Regions from separate parts of the Alistipes ihumii AP11 genome, predicted to be linked through region 1. Evidence: riboswitches for the same ligand, from Rfam matches in the RefSeq annotation. Region 1 holds a riboswitch; each other region holds the start of a gene.

The links. Region 1 has a riboswitch for cobalamin ahead of NQ491_RS00310 (DUF5074 domain-containing protein). Riboswitches for the same ligand answer to the same signal wherever they lie in the genome.
Region 2: another riboswitch for cobalamin. It lies ahead of NQ491_RS10585 (ABC transporter substrate-binding protein); the one in region 1 lies ahead of NQ491_RS00310 (DUF5074 domain-containing protein).
Region 3: another riboswitch for cobalamin. It lies ahead of NQ491_RS03700 (threonine/serine exporter family protein); the one in region 1 lies ahead of NQ491_RS00310 (DUF5074 domain-containing protein).
Region 4: another riboswitch for cobalamin. It lies ahead of nrdD (anaerobic ribonucleoside-triphosphate reductase); the one in region 1 lies ahead of NQ491_RS00310 (DUF5074 domain-containing protein).

What each region holds. Positions count from the first base shown of each region.
Region 1 covers NZ_CP102294.1:71,628-74,747, reverse strand. Annotated here, with positions in the region: gene NQ491_RS00320 (peroxiredoxin) at 1-503, opposite strand, end outside; gene NQ491_RS00315 (hypothetical protein) at 581-751, opposite strand; cobalamin riboswitch at 1,076-1,315, shown strand; gene NQ491_RS00310 (DUF5074 domain-containing protein) at 1,449-3,120, shown strand, end outside.
Region 2 covers NZ_CP102294.1:2,620,044-2,623,163, forward strand. Annotated here, with positions in the region: gene NQ491_RS10580 (NADH-quinone oxidoreductase subunit N) at 1-931, shown strand, start outside; cobalamin riboswitch at 1,404-1,619, shown strand; gene NQ491_RS10585 (ABC transporter substrate-binding protein) at 1,977-3,104, shown strand; gene NQ491_RS10590 (iron ABC transporter permease) at 3,101-3,120, shown strand, end outside.
Region 3 covers NZ_CP102294.1:926,385-929,504, reverse strand. Annotated here, with positions in the region: gene NQ491_RS03700 (threonine/serine exporter family protein) at 1-1,348, opposite strand, end outside; cobalamin riboswitch at 1,549-1,752, opposite strand; gene NQ491_RS03695 (NYN domain-containing protein) at 2,335-2,814, opposite strand.
Region 4 covers NZ_CP102294.1:1,490,075-1,493,194, forward strand. Annotated here, with positions in the region: tRNA gene NQ491_RS06105 (tRNA-Thr) at 64-137, opposite strand; gene NQ491_RS06110 (secondary thiamine-phosphate synthase enzyme YjbQ) at 576-986, shown strand; cobalamin riboswitch at 1,652-1,840, shown strand; gene nrdD (anaerobic ribonucleoside-triphosphate reductase) at 2,013-3,120, shown strand, end outside.

The sequences.
Region 1 (3,120 bases):
CCGACGAGCACTCGTCTGAGCTCGTCGAAATTGCGTCCGAGCGCCAGCGGATAATAGATGATCGCACGGATGACCGCGTCGGGATCGATAAAGAATACGGCACGGACGGCTTTCGTCCCGCTCTCGCCGGGATGAATCATACCGTACAGCGTAGCGACGTGCATCGAAACGTCGTCGATCAGCGGGAAGCGCACGTCGACGTTTTTCATGCCGTTGAACTCGATCCGCTCGCGAATCGTATGAAGCCATGCCAGATGGCTCGAGAGGCTGTCGACCGACAAACCGATCAATTGGCATCCGAGCCTTTCGAAATCGCGGGACATCGCCCCGAAAGTCATGAACTCGGACGTGCAGACCGGCGTGAAATCGGCCGGATGGCTGAAAAGAAGGACCCATTTGCCCTTGAAATCGTCGGGGAACCGGATCGGCCCCTGCGTTGTCGAAGCCGTGAAGGCGGGGGCTTTCTCCCCGATTCTCGGCACGGAGTGCGTTTGATTTTCCATAATTCCTTTTTTGATGATCGTATCCGACGGCGGGCGAACAGGGTCCTTGCAAAAAACGCTGCGACGGAACGGACGAATCACTCGGTTTCCGTTTCGTAGTCGTCGTACAGGTTGTTCAGTTCGAACCATGCGCTGTCGAGCTGCTGGTGCCACAGTTCCAATACCTCGTCCGGAGTATTCTCCGGCGCGCGGTCGATCCGCTTGCGCATCTCGGCTATTTCGTATTCGAGTTCTTCGCGTCTTCCCATATTCGTTTCCGCTCAATCGGGCGGAAAGCGATAACTTTTCACCCGGTCATACCGGCGGCTCCGCCGTCTCTACGCTCCGTACAAATCCCGTGCTAATCTGCCGCCGAGGCGGACGCAATCTTCTCCGTATAGCGCAAAAGCCTGAAACCGCCGAGAGGGGGATCGCACGGGCAGCCGTCGCCGAACGTTCCGCAACCCGAAAGGGAAAAAACCACCTTTCCGAACAAGCGGTCCGAGACCGGTCCGGCAACGGAATGCCGCCGCACATGTTGTCCGAAAAAGAAGAATATATCGGACTAAAAATGAAATATCTCCGAAAAAATACTATCTTTGCCTCGCAATGGTTTCCGAGACGGCGAATTCCGCTTCGCCGAGCAGGAATTAATAGGGAATGCCGTGCGAATCGGCAACAGTAACCGCTGCTGTATGTCTCTGCCCTGCGCCGGAAGAAGCGTCTTCTGCAGGGTCAAAAAGTTTTAAAATTTATGTCACTGGCGCCGCTGTCGTCGGGAAGGCTTTAAAACAGAGACGAGTCAGAAGACCTGCCTGAGCGAACGGATTTTACTTGCCTGCGGTTTATGGGTGGTAATCATTCGATGTCGCGCGCCGGCCGGCGCGTATCTTTCCGGAGGGTATTTCTCACCCGTACATCGCTTGCTGTAAAATCTCCATATCATTTTTAACCAAATTTACAGCAATGATGAAAAAGCTACTGTTCTGTTTTCTGGCCGCAGCGCTCGTGCTGACGTCGTGCTCGAAGGACGACTCGCTGCCGCTGCCCGAAGTCTCGAAGGTCGAGATCATCGGCGCGACCGAAGGCCAAATGAAAATCACGACGGGCCAGACCGTCGGCTTCTCGGTCGAGTGCGAAAACGTCGCGATCGACCGCTACGAATGGATCGTCAACGAAAAAATCGAAAGCGAAAGCGTTAGGTTCGACTTCACGCCTGCGCAGCGCGGCACGTACGATATTTCGGTCAATCTTTACAACGCCGACGGCGGAGTCACGACCAAACAGATCGGAGAGTTGCAGGTAGTCGATCCGGCTCCCGTCATCGCGTCGATCTCCTGCAACGACGAAGCGCTGAGCGACCCGGTCGAGGTGGCCGTGGGAACGGCTGTCAAGCTGACCGTCGAGGTATCGAACGTCGAAGTAGCGAGCTACGTATGGACGATCGACGGCGACACGGTCGAGACCGCTACCGGCGCGACGCTGGACATTCCGGTCTCCGACCGGAGCGGATCGCTGGCCGTTACCGTTTCGGCCGTCAATCTGGACGGGATCGCGTCGGAAGACTCGGCGTTTACGGTCAATTTCAACGGTCCCTACAAGAACGGGTTATGGATATTCGGCTCGACTGCCGGCGGACTGGGCTTTTTCGATCCGAGCGGCGAGGGAACGTTCTACGAGGATAACCTGTATACGACCGTCAACGGCGAAAGTACGGGCAGCACGAACGGAATCAACGACCTGAGCATTTACGACAACAAGCTCTATATCCTGATTCCGAATAACCAGTCCAACCGTTCGGCCGTCATCGCCTGCGACGCCCAGACGCTCAAGAAGGAAAAAATCATTACGGCCGAGGGCTTCGATCCCGCCACGCTTCAGTCCTCATCGGAAATCTACAATCTGCAGGTAATCGACACCAGCAAGTTCTATGTACTGTATAATTCAAGCAACGCCAATAACCAGACCGGCATCGGCGTGCTGAAGGTCGCTCCGGACGGAATGAATACGTTCACGACGATCGACGCCACATACGGTGCGGTCGGCGTCGACGGCCCGTGCTACTCGCACATGGTCAAGAACGGGAAATACATCATGGTCGGCAACGGTAACAAGATCGCGGTGATCGACACCGAAACCGACCAGGTAATCCGGACGATCGACGTGGACGAGGACCGTCAGGTCTGCGACGTCGTGAAGGGCCGCGACGGCAAATTCTACGCCGTAGTGGCGGGAAAAATCGACAAGACGGCAAATCCGTTCTGGATGTGGGGAACGACAGCCACTTCCTCCGCGTCGGTACTGACGATCGATCCGCAGACCTATGCGACGACCGAGCGGACGTTGGCGATAGAGGGGCTTCCGATGGTCAGCGTGGGCAACGGCCTGTACGGCTGCATGGCATGCGCCTCGGCGACAAGCGACGAGCTGTTCATCAAACAAGAGGGATATTCGGCCACCCAGATTTACCGGTACGACTGCCAAACAGGCAAAACGAGCGTTTTCGCCACGACGAGCCGATCGCTGGCCAAATACATGACCGCCACTCCCGATGGCCTGCTCTACGTTCCTACGACGGATTTCTATCACGTCTATACGGAAGTATACCGTATAAGCGACGGTACCCGAATGACCGGCG
Region 2 (3,120 bases), 230 kb from region 1:
GGTATTCGCTTCGGGCCTGTCGCTTTACGGCATGTCGCTGCTGTACGGTACGACCGGAACGCTCTATTTCGACGACATTCCGGCGACCGTTACCGGTTCGCCGCTCCAGATCATGGCGTTCGTGTTCTTCGCCGTAGGGCTGTTCTTCAAGATTTCGCTCGTGCCGTTCCATCAGTGGACGCCGGATGTCTACGAAGGCGCCCCGACGCCGGTTACGTCCTATCTCTCGGTTATATCCAAGGGATCGGCCGTGTTCGTGCTGATGACGATTCTCATCAAGGTGTTCGCTCCGATCGCCGCGCAGTGGCAGGGCATTCTCTACGGCGTGATCGTCGTGACGATCACGCTGGCGAACCTGTTCGCGATCCGCCAAAAGAATCTCAAGCGTTTTCTGGCCTATTCGTCGATCTCGCAGGCCGGCTACATCATGCTCGGCGTGATCGGCGGGACGGCTCTCGGCATGACCTCGCTCGTGTACTACGTGCTCGTCTACATGGTGTCGAATCTGGCCGCCTTCGGCGTGATCGGCGTGATCGAGAACCGGACAGGCAAGCTGACGATAGCCGATTACAACGGCCTCTATGCGACGCATCCGAAGCTGAGCCTCGTGATGACGCTGGCTATGTTCTCGCTGGCCGGAATACCGCCTTTCGCGGGCTTCTTCAGCAAGTTCTTCATCTTCGCCGCAGCCGCCCAGCAGGGCTACTATATTCTGGTGCTGATCGCGCTGCTCAATACGATCATTTCGCTCTACTACTATCTGCTCGTGGTCAAGGCGATGTTCATCAACAAAAACGATACGCCGATCGAGTCGTTCCGCAGCGACGGCTATACGCGCGTGAGCCTCGTGGCCTGTAGCGCGGGCATTCTGCTGCTGGGTATCCTGAGTGTCGTGTACGACCAGATCTCGCTGCTCGCGTACGGTATGTAAAAATATGTACGGGGCGGGTTCGCCCCTGACGAAAGCGGCAGGCCTCACCGGGGCTTGCCGCTTTCGTTTGATCGGTCGATTCTCGTTTTCGGCCGGTGCGTCGTTCGTTTCGTCTTGGCTCCGGCGGTTTTCGCCGGCGAAGTCTTCCGTACGGAGCCGGTAAGTCCGGGCGGCTATTGTCCGCCGATGCTTGTTGCGGGGTTGGGCAGGGATAGGGATTCGCTCCGGCAGAACGAGACGGGCTCGGAAGACTTCGGATCCGGTAGTAGGGGCGACAGAACGGTACGATAGAGTAAATAAGCGGCGATGGAGTGGCATGGTAATGATGGAGCGGTTCGGCTCGTCGCAGTCCGGGCATGCCCGGACTGCGCGTGCCTTGCTGCTCGGGAGAGCGTTCCCTCGTGCCGGCGTTTCGCCGGGCGGATGAAAATCGGTCGTCGAAAAGGTTGTCCGATAGAAAAAAGTGTTTAACTTTGTCTCGTCGGGTAAGGGTGGCGTTTCGCCTCGGCGAAGAAGCCTCAATAGGGAATCCGGTGAAGAGCCGTGCTCGGAATCCGGAGCTGTACCCGCAGCTGTAAGTCTCTTTCCATGCGTCGGGCGATCCGAACAGTCACTGTCTCCTTCCGGGGGCGGGAAGACAGCCCGGGGCGAGACGAGCCAGAAGACCTGCCCTTGCTCCCGCGCATCGATGCTTCGGGTCCAAAGCGGAATGCAAGTTTTTCCGGGTTTTCCGGAGCCTGCTTTCACTTCAAGATATTTCTTGCCCGAGGAGAAGGGACGATCTCTTTTCGTGCCGGCGATCTTCACCGTGCCGCATAGGGGAGCCTCGGAGCGTCGGTTTTCCCTGATGAGCGACAGATGGGGGGATGCCATAGCCCCCATCTGTTCTCATTTCAAGCGAAGAGGGAATATCCGGTTCCGACTCCGGACCCACGCGCCCGAGAGACGGCTTTTCCTGGAAAGGAGAGTCCGTAAGCGGCGAAAGCGCGCCTCTGCCTAAGGGGAAGTTGGCATTTCGGATCGTTATGTTAATTTTGTCTTCGATATGAAAAATCGCTGGAAAATCGGCCTGACATGGTTGGCCATAGCGCTTGGGACGGCATCCTGCCGGCCCGTCGCTACGGCCGCTACGGCGACAGAATCCGATTCTACCGCCTATGCCGCCGTCTTCACGGTCCGGCATGCGGACAGTTGTACGCTGGTCGATATAGTCGATCCGTGGGATACGACGCGGCTGTTGCAACGCTACGTGCTGGTCGATCGATCGGCTCCGTTGCCCGACAGTCTGCCCGAGGGAACGCTCGTCCGGGTTCCGTTGCAGCGGGTCGTCGTCTATTCGGCCGTGCATTGCGGCATGTTGGAGGAGCTGGGCGTAGCCGACCGGATTGCCGGCGTGTGCGAGTCGCGCTATATCGACTTGTCGTTCGTCCGCGAGGGGATCGAGCGGGGAACGATCGCCGATCTGGGCGAGGCCTCGTCGCCCGATCTGGAGCGGATGATCGCGCTCTCGCCCGATGCGCTGCTCGTCTCTCCGTTCGAGAATACGGGTTACGGCCGGGTCGAGAAGTCGGGTATTCCGCTGCTCGAGCTGGCCGACTATATGGAGGCGGAGCCGATGGGCCGGGTCGAGTGGATTCGTTTGCTGGGGTTGTTCTTCGGTCGGGAGACCGAAGCCGAGAAGCTGTTTCGCGCGACCGAGAGCGCGTACGATTCGCTGCGCGCGCTCGCCGAAAACGTTTCCGAGCGGCCTACCGTGATTTCGGAACGCAAGTACGGAGCCGTGTGGTATGTGGCCGGCGGCCGAAGCTATATGGCTCGTCTGTTTCGGGATGCGGGAGCCGATTACCTTTGGGCCGACGATCCGAGTGCCGGGTCGATTCCGCTCTCTTTCGAGGAGGTATTCGAGAAGGGCGGCGCGGCCGATTATTGGCTGATCAAGTACAATTCGGCCGAACCGCTGACTTACGACGGCCTTCGCCGCGACTACGAGCCTTACCGTCGGTTCGCCGCATTCGAGAATGGCCGAGTCTATGCCTGCCATTTGGGACAATCGTCCTATTTCGAGGAGACGCCGATCCATCCCGACCGCCTGCTGCGCGATCTGATCGGGGTTTTCCATCCGGAATTGCTGCCCGGATACGAGTTGCGATACTTCAAGCCGTTGGAGCCATGAGTATTCGTCCTGCCCG
Region 3 (3,120 bases), 850 kb from region 1:
CCTCGATCAGTCGCTTCAATTGTTTCTGACGTTTCGGAGCGATCCAGCGGCGCGCGAAAATATTCGGAATGGCGACCCCGACAGCGATGCAGAGAATAATGAGAGAAGCCTGAATGGCATTGTTCATCGCGATGGTCACTTCGCCTACGACACCGCTCATGTCGATGAAGGCGAAGAGCGCCCGATACATCAGCACGCCCGGAATCATCGGAATGACGCTCGGAATCGAGAGGCAGTGATGGGGAGTATGGAACCAGTGAACGGCCCTCGTAACGATTATGCTGATCAGGGCGGAACCGACCAGAGACCCGATTACCGGCCCCCAGTCCAGACCGATGTTATGATTGCTGGGCCCGAGATTGACGAAGTTCCGGGTACAGACGGCGATGATGCCTCCGACGGCTACGACCCAGAGCAGGCGGCGCGGAATATTGAAGATCATGGAGAATCCGACGGCCGATATGGCCGCGGCGACAGCGAACTCGAGATAGGTGTGATGGGGCGTCATACTCAGGTCTTTCACGAAGTTGTCGATTCCGCAGACATGGATGGCCAAGGCGATGCCGAACGCCATGGCGACGACGATCAGCAGCGTATTGACGGCTCTCGTAATGCCTATCTGTACATAGCTGTCGAGCATGTCGCTGACGAAGTTGATCAGCGGGACTCCCGGCACGATGAAAAGGGCGCAGGCCATCAACGGATGCCACGGCGTGTCGGAGTGGAACAGCGTATGAAGAGGGGCGGGCAGATCGAGCGTCGAGATAAAGGCGGAAGCCCATGCCAGCAAAGTGGAAACGAATGCGGCGACGGCGATGTTCATATAATGATTGGAACCCAGTTCGTTGAGTACGGCCCGCAGGCGGAATCCGAGAATGGCTGCAATGGAAGCATAGAGGAATGCCGGCCAGTCGCAACCGAACTGGATGCAGAATCCGCCGCAGGCAAACCCGGCACCGACCGCTACTTGCCAAGAGGTGTAATTGCGTTTCCTGCTCCGGATGTTTTCCAGCTCTTCCTCGTATCTTTCCAGCGAATAGTCTTCCCGGATCGCCCGCCATGAAAGTTTGCTGACGGCCGAAATGGCCGTCATGTTGATCCCGTGTTTCTCGCAGCGCTGGAACTTGGAGAACGAATGCTCGCTGTCGCTCAGGTTGACCATGAGCATATTGTAGTTGATGTAAATGTGCAGATGCTCGTCCGGCAGCCCCAGGTAGGCGGCCGTGCGTTTCATATTGCGCATGATGCGGCTCGTGTCCGCTGCGCTTTCCATCAGCAATTTACCCGTGCGCAGCAGCAGATCGAGCTTCCGTAACAGAAGTTTTTCCGAGTGTTGCGTCTTCTCCATAGTCGTTGTTTCCATTGAGAGTGAGCAAAAAACGTATGTCGGTCCGTGACGGTCGGCCGTCGGCGAGAGGCCATGCCTCGGAAAGCGGCGTCGTGCGGCGGCGAACCTCTCCGCGGTCTGTTCCTTTCGCGGACTTCCCGTTTTTTATCGAACTAAAAAACGGTCGCATGCCGTTCCCCTCCTATGCCTTCGGGCGAGAACGGCCTTTCGGTGAATCGGCAGGTTTTCCGGCCGGACTCTTTTCTCGAAGCCTTCCCTGTCTCGGGGCCGGCGGCAATCCGATTGATCTCGAGACATTGAACGGAACTTCGCGGCGGCGGGACTTTCCGGGACTTCCTCCGCCGATGCCCTTTTCATCCGGACGACGGAGAAATGTTCCTGAAACCGATCCGGCCGCAAAGATATTAAGATTCGGATTATTCGCATCCGGGTTAGGGTAAAATCTTATACTTCGACAGACGACTGCCTGCCTGTCGGGTTTCCGGTAGTAAGAACGTTTGATCGGACGGCGAATACGGGTGAAAATATCCGATGATTTCAGTCCGGGCGATAGAGATCGACCTGTATTGCTGCAATACTTACATGATATTTCGATTTTCTGTAGCCCTCGTATCTCCCTGAATCCGGAAAAGTGACTTCTTCTCTTTGAAAAGCAGGCCTCCGCTTCGGAGCCCTTAAAAAAACAGGACAGGAACAATAGAGTATAAAACGCACGCCGATAATGTTTTAGCGATATTGCACCGGAGGTAAGCGAGCGGTTTGACCGCACGAAAAGGCATAGTTCGGAAAGAGTTGCGTTACAAATCGTTACCGCGACTTTTTTTTGGGGGGGGCTTTGTTTTTAATGTGTTGATTTTCAGTTTATTGCATCGGTTTTCACGACAACAAATAAGTCTGACTAACGTATTATTACTAAAAGTTTTAGAGTTATGGCAAGAAGCACGTTTGGAGGTCCGCTTTTCTATAATTCAGACGCAAAAGGTAGCTTAGGGGTCGTTTTTCCTTCTCACCACCCCCGCCCCTCCTTTCTCCGTCTTGACGAGCTCGTATCGGTCGAGCCTCTCGTACAGCTCTCCGAGCGTTTTGCGGCCGTAGCGCTTGATGCGGTACTTGGGCATCAGCTTCTTGAGCGCCGTTCCGACCTGCGAGAACGGCGCCTCGTCTTTCCCTGCGGCGGCCGTCTCGAACGCCTTCTCGAACAGAGGCATGTCTCGGCGGATAAAGTGCTCCGGCGTGCTCGGCAGCAGCTCCGGCTCGACTCCTTGCTGCTGCCCGGCATAGCGGCACTCCCGGCACGAGGCGACCGGCACTTCCGGCGTCTTGCCCTCTCCGAAGCCGAGCACCGTGAGCCCGGCCTCGCGTATACGCTGGGCCAGCATCGTGTAGTCCCCGTCGCCGGCGGCAATACAAAAACAGTCTATTTTCCCCTCGTGCAGAATATCCATCGCGTCGATGACAAACGCCATCTCGGTCGTGTTCTTGTCCGCCGTGTGCACGAGCCTTCACCGGTCGGAACGAGTGCGCTTGGGCTTCCTCTTCCCGTTGGGCTCGCGTCCGTCGGGTCCAAAGCCTTGGCTATCCTGCGCTCGGTTATCGTATGATAAGGGGGATTCCATTACGGGATGCCGCAGCTATTCCGTTCCGCATCATCGTCCATCCCGCATCGCGATTGAAATGTTCCGCACCTTGAATGGAATATGAAAGGACGAAAGCTCTAAACGCTCTATGTCAATGGAATATCTGATTTTGCAGCGATCGCGGCGTTTCATTGC
Region 4 (3,120 bases), 1.4 Mb from region 1:
AACTTGTTTCCGCCGACTCTTTCCGCTCCCCTCTCGCGGCCCGGAAAGACGTCGTCGCCACCGAGCCGATGGAGGGATTCGAACCCCCGACCAGCTGATTACAAATCAGCTGCTCTGGCCAACTGAGCTACATCGGCAGTTCACAGCATTTTAGGGTTGGCAAAAGTACGAATAATTTCTTAATGCACAAACGGAATGCACTAAAAATTTAACCGTCTCGGCTAAATTCCCTTCGCCTCACCGGATAATCGCGCAATTACTGAGCGCAAATCGGCTTCAAATATACAACGGATTTTTGGAATAACGAAATTTTTCATACAAAACACGCGCTGCGGAATCAAAATTGTAACATTTTATCCACATTTCCCGCACGGATTGCGACGCAATCGCGACCGAAAGCCCCGGAGTCCCGCCGCATTCCCGGAATAAAGCGTTAATTTTGCAGAAAGGTTTCCGTCGGGAGAAACATTTGCATAACGCTCCGACAGAAATTTCCCTCCCGCGCAGGAAGACAGCCGGCAAAAACGGCACTCCTCCGCCCTCGGGAAAATACGATCATAAACCTTTCTTGCCCTATGGTATCGCAAACCGAGTTCTCGTTGCGCCCCCGTCCGCGCGGTTGCCATCTGGTAACCGACGAAATTCTCGCGCAACTGCCTCCGCTGCCCCGCGCGGGGTTGCTCCACCTGTTCCTGCAGCACACTTCCGCCGCCCTGACGATCAACGAAAACGCCGACCCGGACGTGCGCTCCGACATGGCCTCCGTGTTCGACCGCCTGATCCGCGAACGCGAGCCCTATTACGCTCACACGCTCGAAGGCGACGACGACATGCCGGCGCACGCCAAATCGACGCTCGCCGGCGTATCGCTGACGATCCCGATTACGGCCGGCCGGCCGAATCTCGGTCTGTGGCAGGGCATCTACCTGTGCGAGTTCCGCAATCACGGCGGCGCACGCAGGATCGTCGCCACGGTCGTTGGCTGACAGAACGCATAAGCACTTGTCCTGTTACAATCCGAATAAATATCGGATCGACGTTTTCAGGTAAATTTGTTTTTTTTCCAATTCACAATACATTGCGTTTCTCGAAAAGCTTCCCGGTCAAAGGTTATGGCACGAGTGAATCCGCCGGTCTTCCGTCGAGCCGGTGCGGAAGCACGATGTGTCGGACACCTCTGGCACTCTCGAAAGCCATGATCTCAGGACCCGTAAAAATCCTTCGGCAAACAGATTTTCCTTAGCGGTCAGCCCGCTGTCGAATATCCCTTTATCAATTTACAAAGGCGAGAGAAGCAAGTTATTTTATTTTCATCGGCAAATTTTATCCGGTAGCAGGAAACCGGCCGGCGATCTGAAATCTCTCGCCCGGACATGCCGAAAGGGCGGTTCGTTCGAGGCAGGGACCGCCTCCGAGCCAGCGGACTTCCGAAGCTCTCCCGGCTCCGGCAAGGCACGGGAACGCCGTGTTCGCCCGCCGAAACAGCGAGCCCGGCCGCAGCCCGGACATTTTTGCAGGTCCCGGTCCGCCGACCGGCACAAAACCGTACGCAATCATCCGTTTATCGAAAAATTGAAAGACGAATCCCGTAATTGTTGATAAAAAGTCGATACTTTGCACGGACCTGACCGGAGCCGGGCCGGATTTGTGCCTACCTTTACATTGTTTCGGCGGCGCGACGCTTCGCGCCCGAAAGAGGGAACGCCGTGAAATTCGGCGACAGTACCCGCTGCTGTGATTCCCGCCGAACCGAGGGCAACAGGCCACTGCAAATCCGTTTGCGGGAAGGCGCCCAAGGGAAGGGATCAGTCAGAAGACCTGCCGGACACGAGAAACGAATTTCCGCCTTCGGGAGTTAAGGCAAGGAGACACCGACGCGGACCGGTGCGGTCTGCTCGCGCGCAGACGCGCCTCCCCCTCCTCCCCAGTTTTTCCGCAAGGCAGATTTCCGTTTTTCGGTCGCGGGCTTGGCCCCCGGCAAACGACATGCAACGAACAAAAACGATACTGCAATGAACGGAACCAGTTTCAACATCGTCAAACGGGACGGCAAGCACGAACCTTTTTCGATGGACAAAATCACGGCGGCCATCGAAAAGGCATTCCGCTCCGTGGGCCAGACACCGACCGCGGAAACGCTCGGCAAGCTGACCTCCTGCCTTTACATCCACGAGGGGACGAGCGTGGAGGAAATCCAGAATCAGGTCGAGCTGACGCTGATGAGCCACGGCTACTACGGCGTCGCCAAGTCCTTCATCATCTACCGGCAGCAGCATTTCGAGGACCGCGAGGTACGCGACAAGCTCGCCTTTCTGGTCGACTACTGCAACGCCGAGAATCCGGCTACGGGCAGCAAGTACGACGCGAACGCGAACGTCGAGAACAAGAACATCGCCACGCTGATCGGCGAGCTCCCCAAGCGCAACTTCATCCGGCTGAACCGCCGGCTGCTGTGCGACCGGATCAAAGAGATGTACGGCCGCGAGATGGCCGACAGTTACATCGAGCTGCTCGACCGGCATTTCATCTACAAGAACGACGAGACGAGCATGGCCAACTACTGCGCCAGCATCACGATGTACCCTTGGCTCGTCGGCGGGACGATCTCGATCGGCGGCAACTCGACCAAGCCGACGAACCTGAAATCGTTCTGCGGAGGATTCGTCAACATGGTCTTCATCGTCAGCAGCATGCTCAGCGGCGCTTGCGCGACGCCCGAGTTCCTGATGTACCTGAACTACTTCATCGGGCAGGAGTACGGCCCGGACTATTACCGCGATCCGGATCGCGTCGTCGACCTGTCGCTCAAGCGCCGTACGCTCGACAAGGTCATCACCGATTGCTTCGAGCAAGTCGTCTACTCGATCAACCAGCCGACCGGCGCGCGGAATTTCCAAGCCGTTTTCTGGAACATCGCCTACTACGACCGCTACTATTTCGAGAGCCTGTTCGGCAACTTTTTCTTCCCCGACGGATCGCGGCCCGACTGGGATTCGCTCGACTGGCTGCAGCGCCGCTTCATGCGCTGGTTCAACGACGAGCGGACCAAGACGGTGCTCACCTTTCCCGTCGAGACGATGGCCCTGCTGTCCGAGAACGGCGACGTAAAGGACAAGGAAT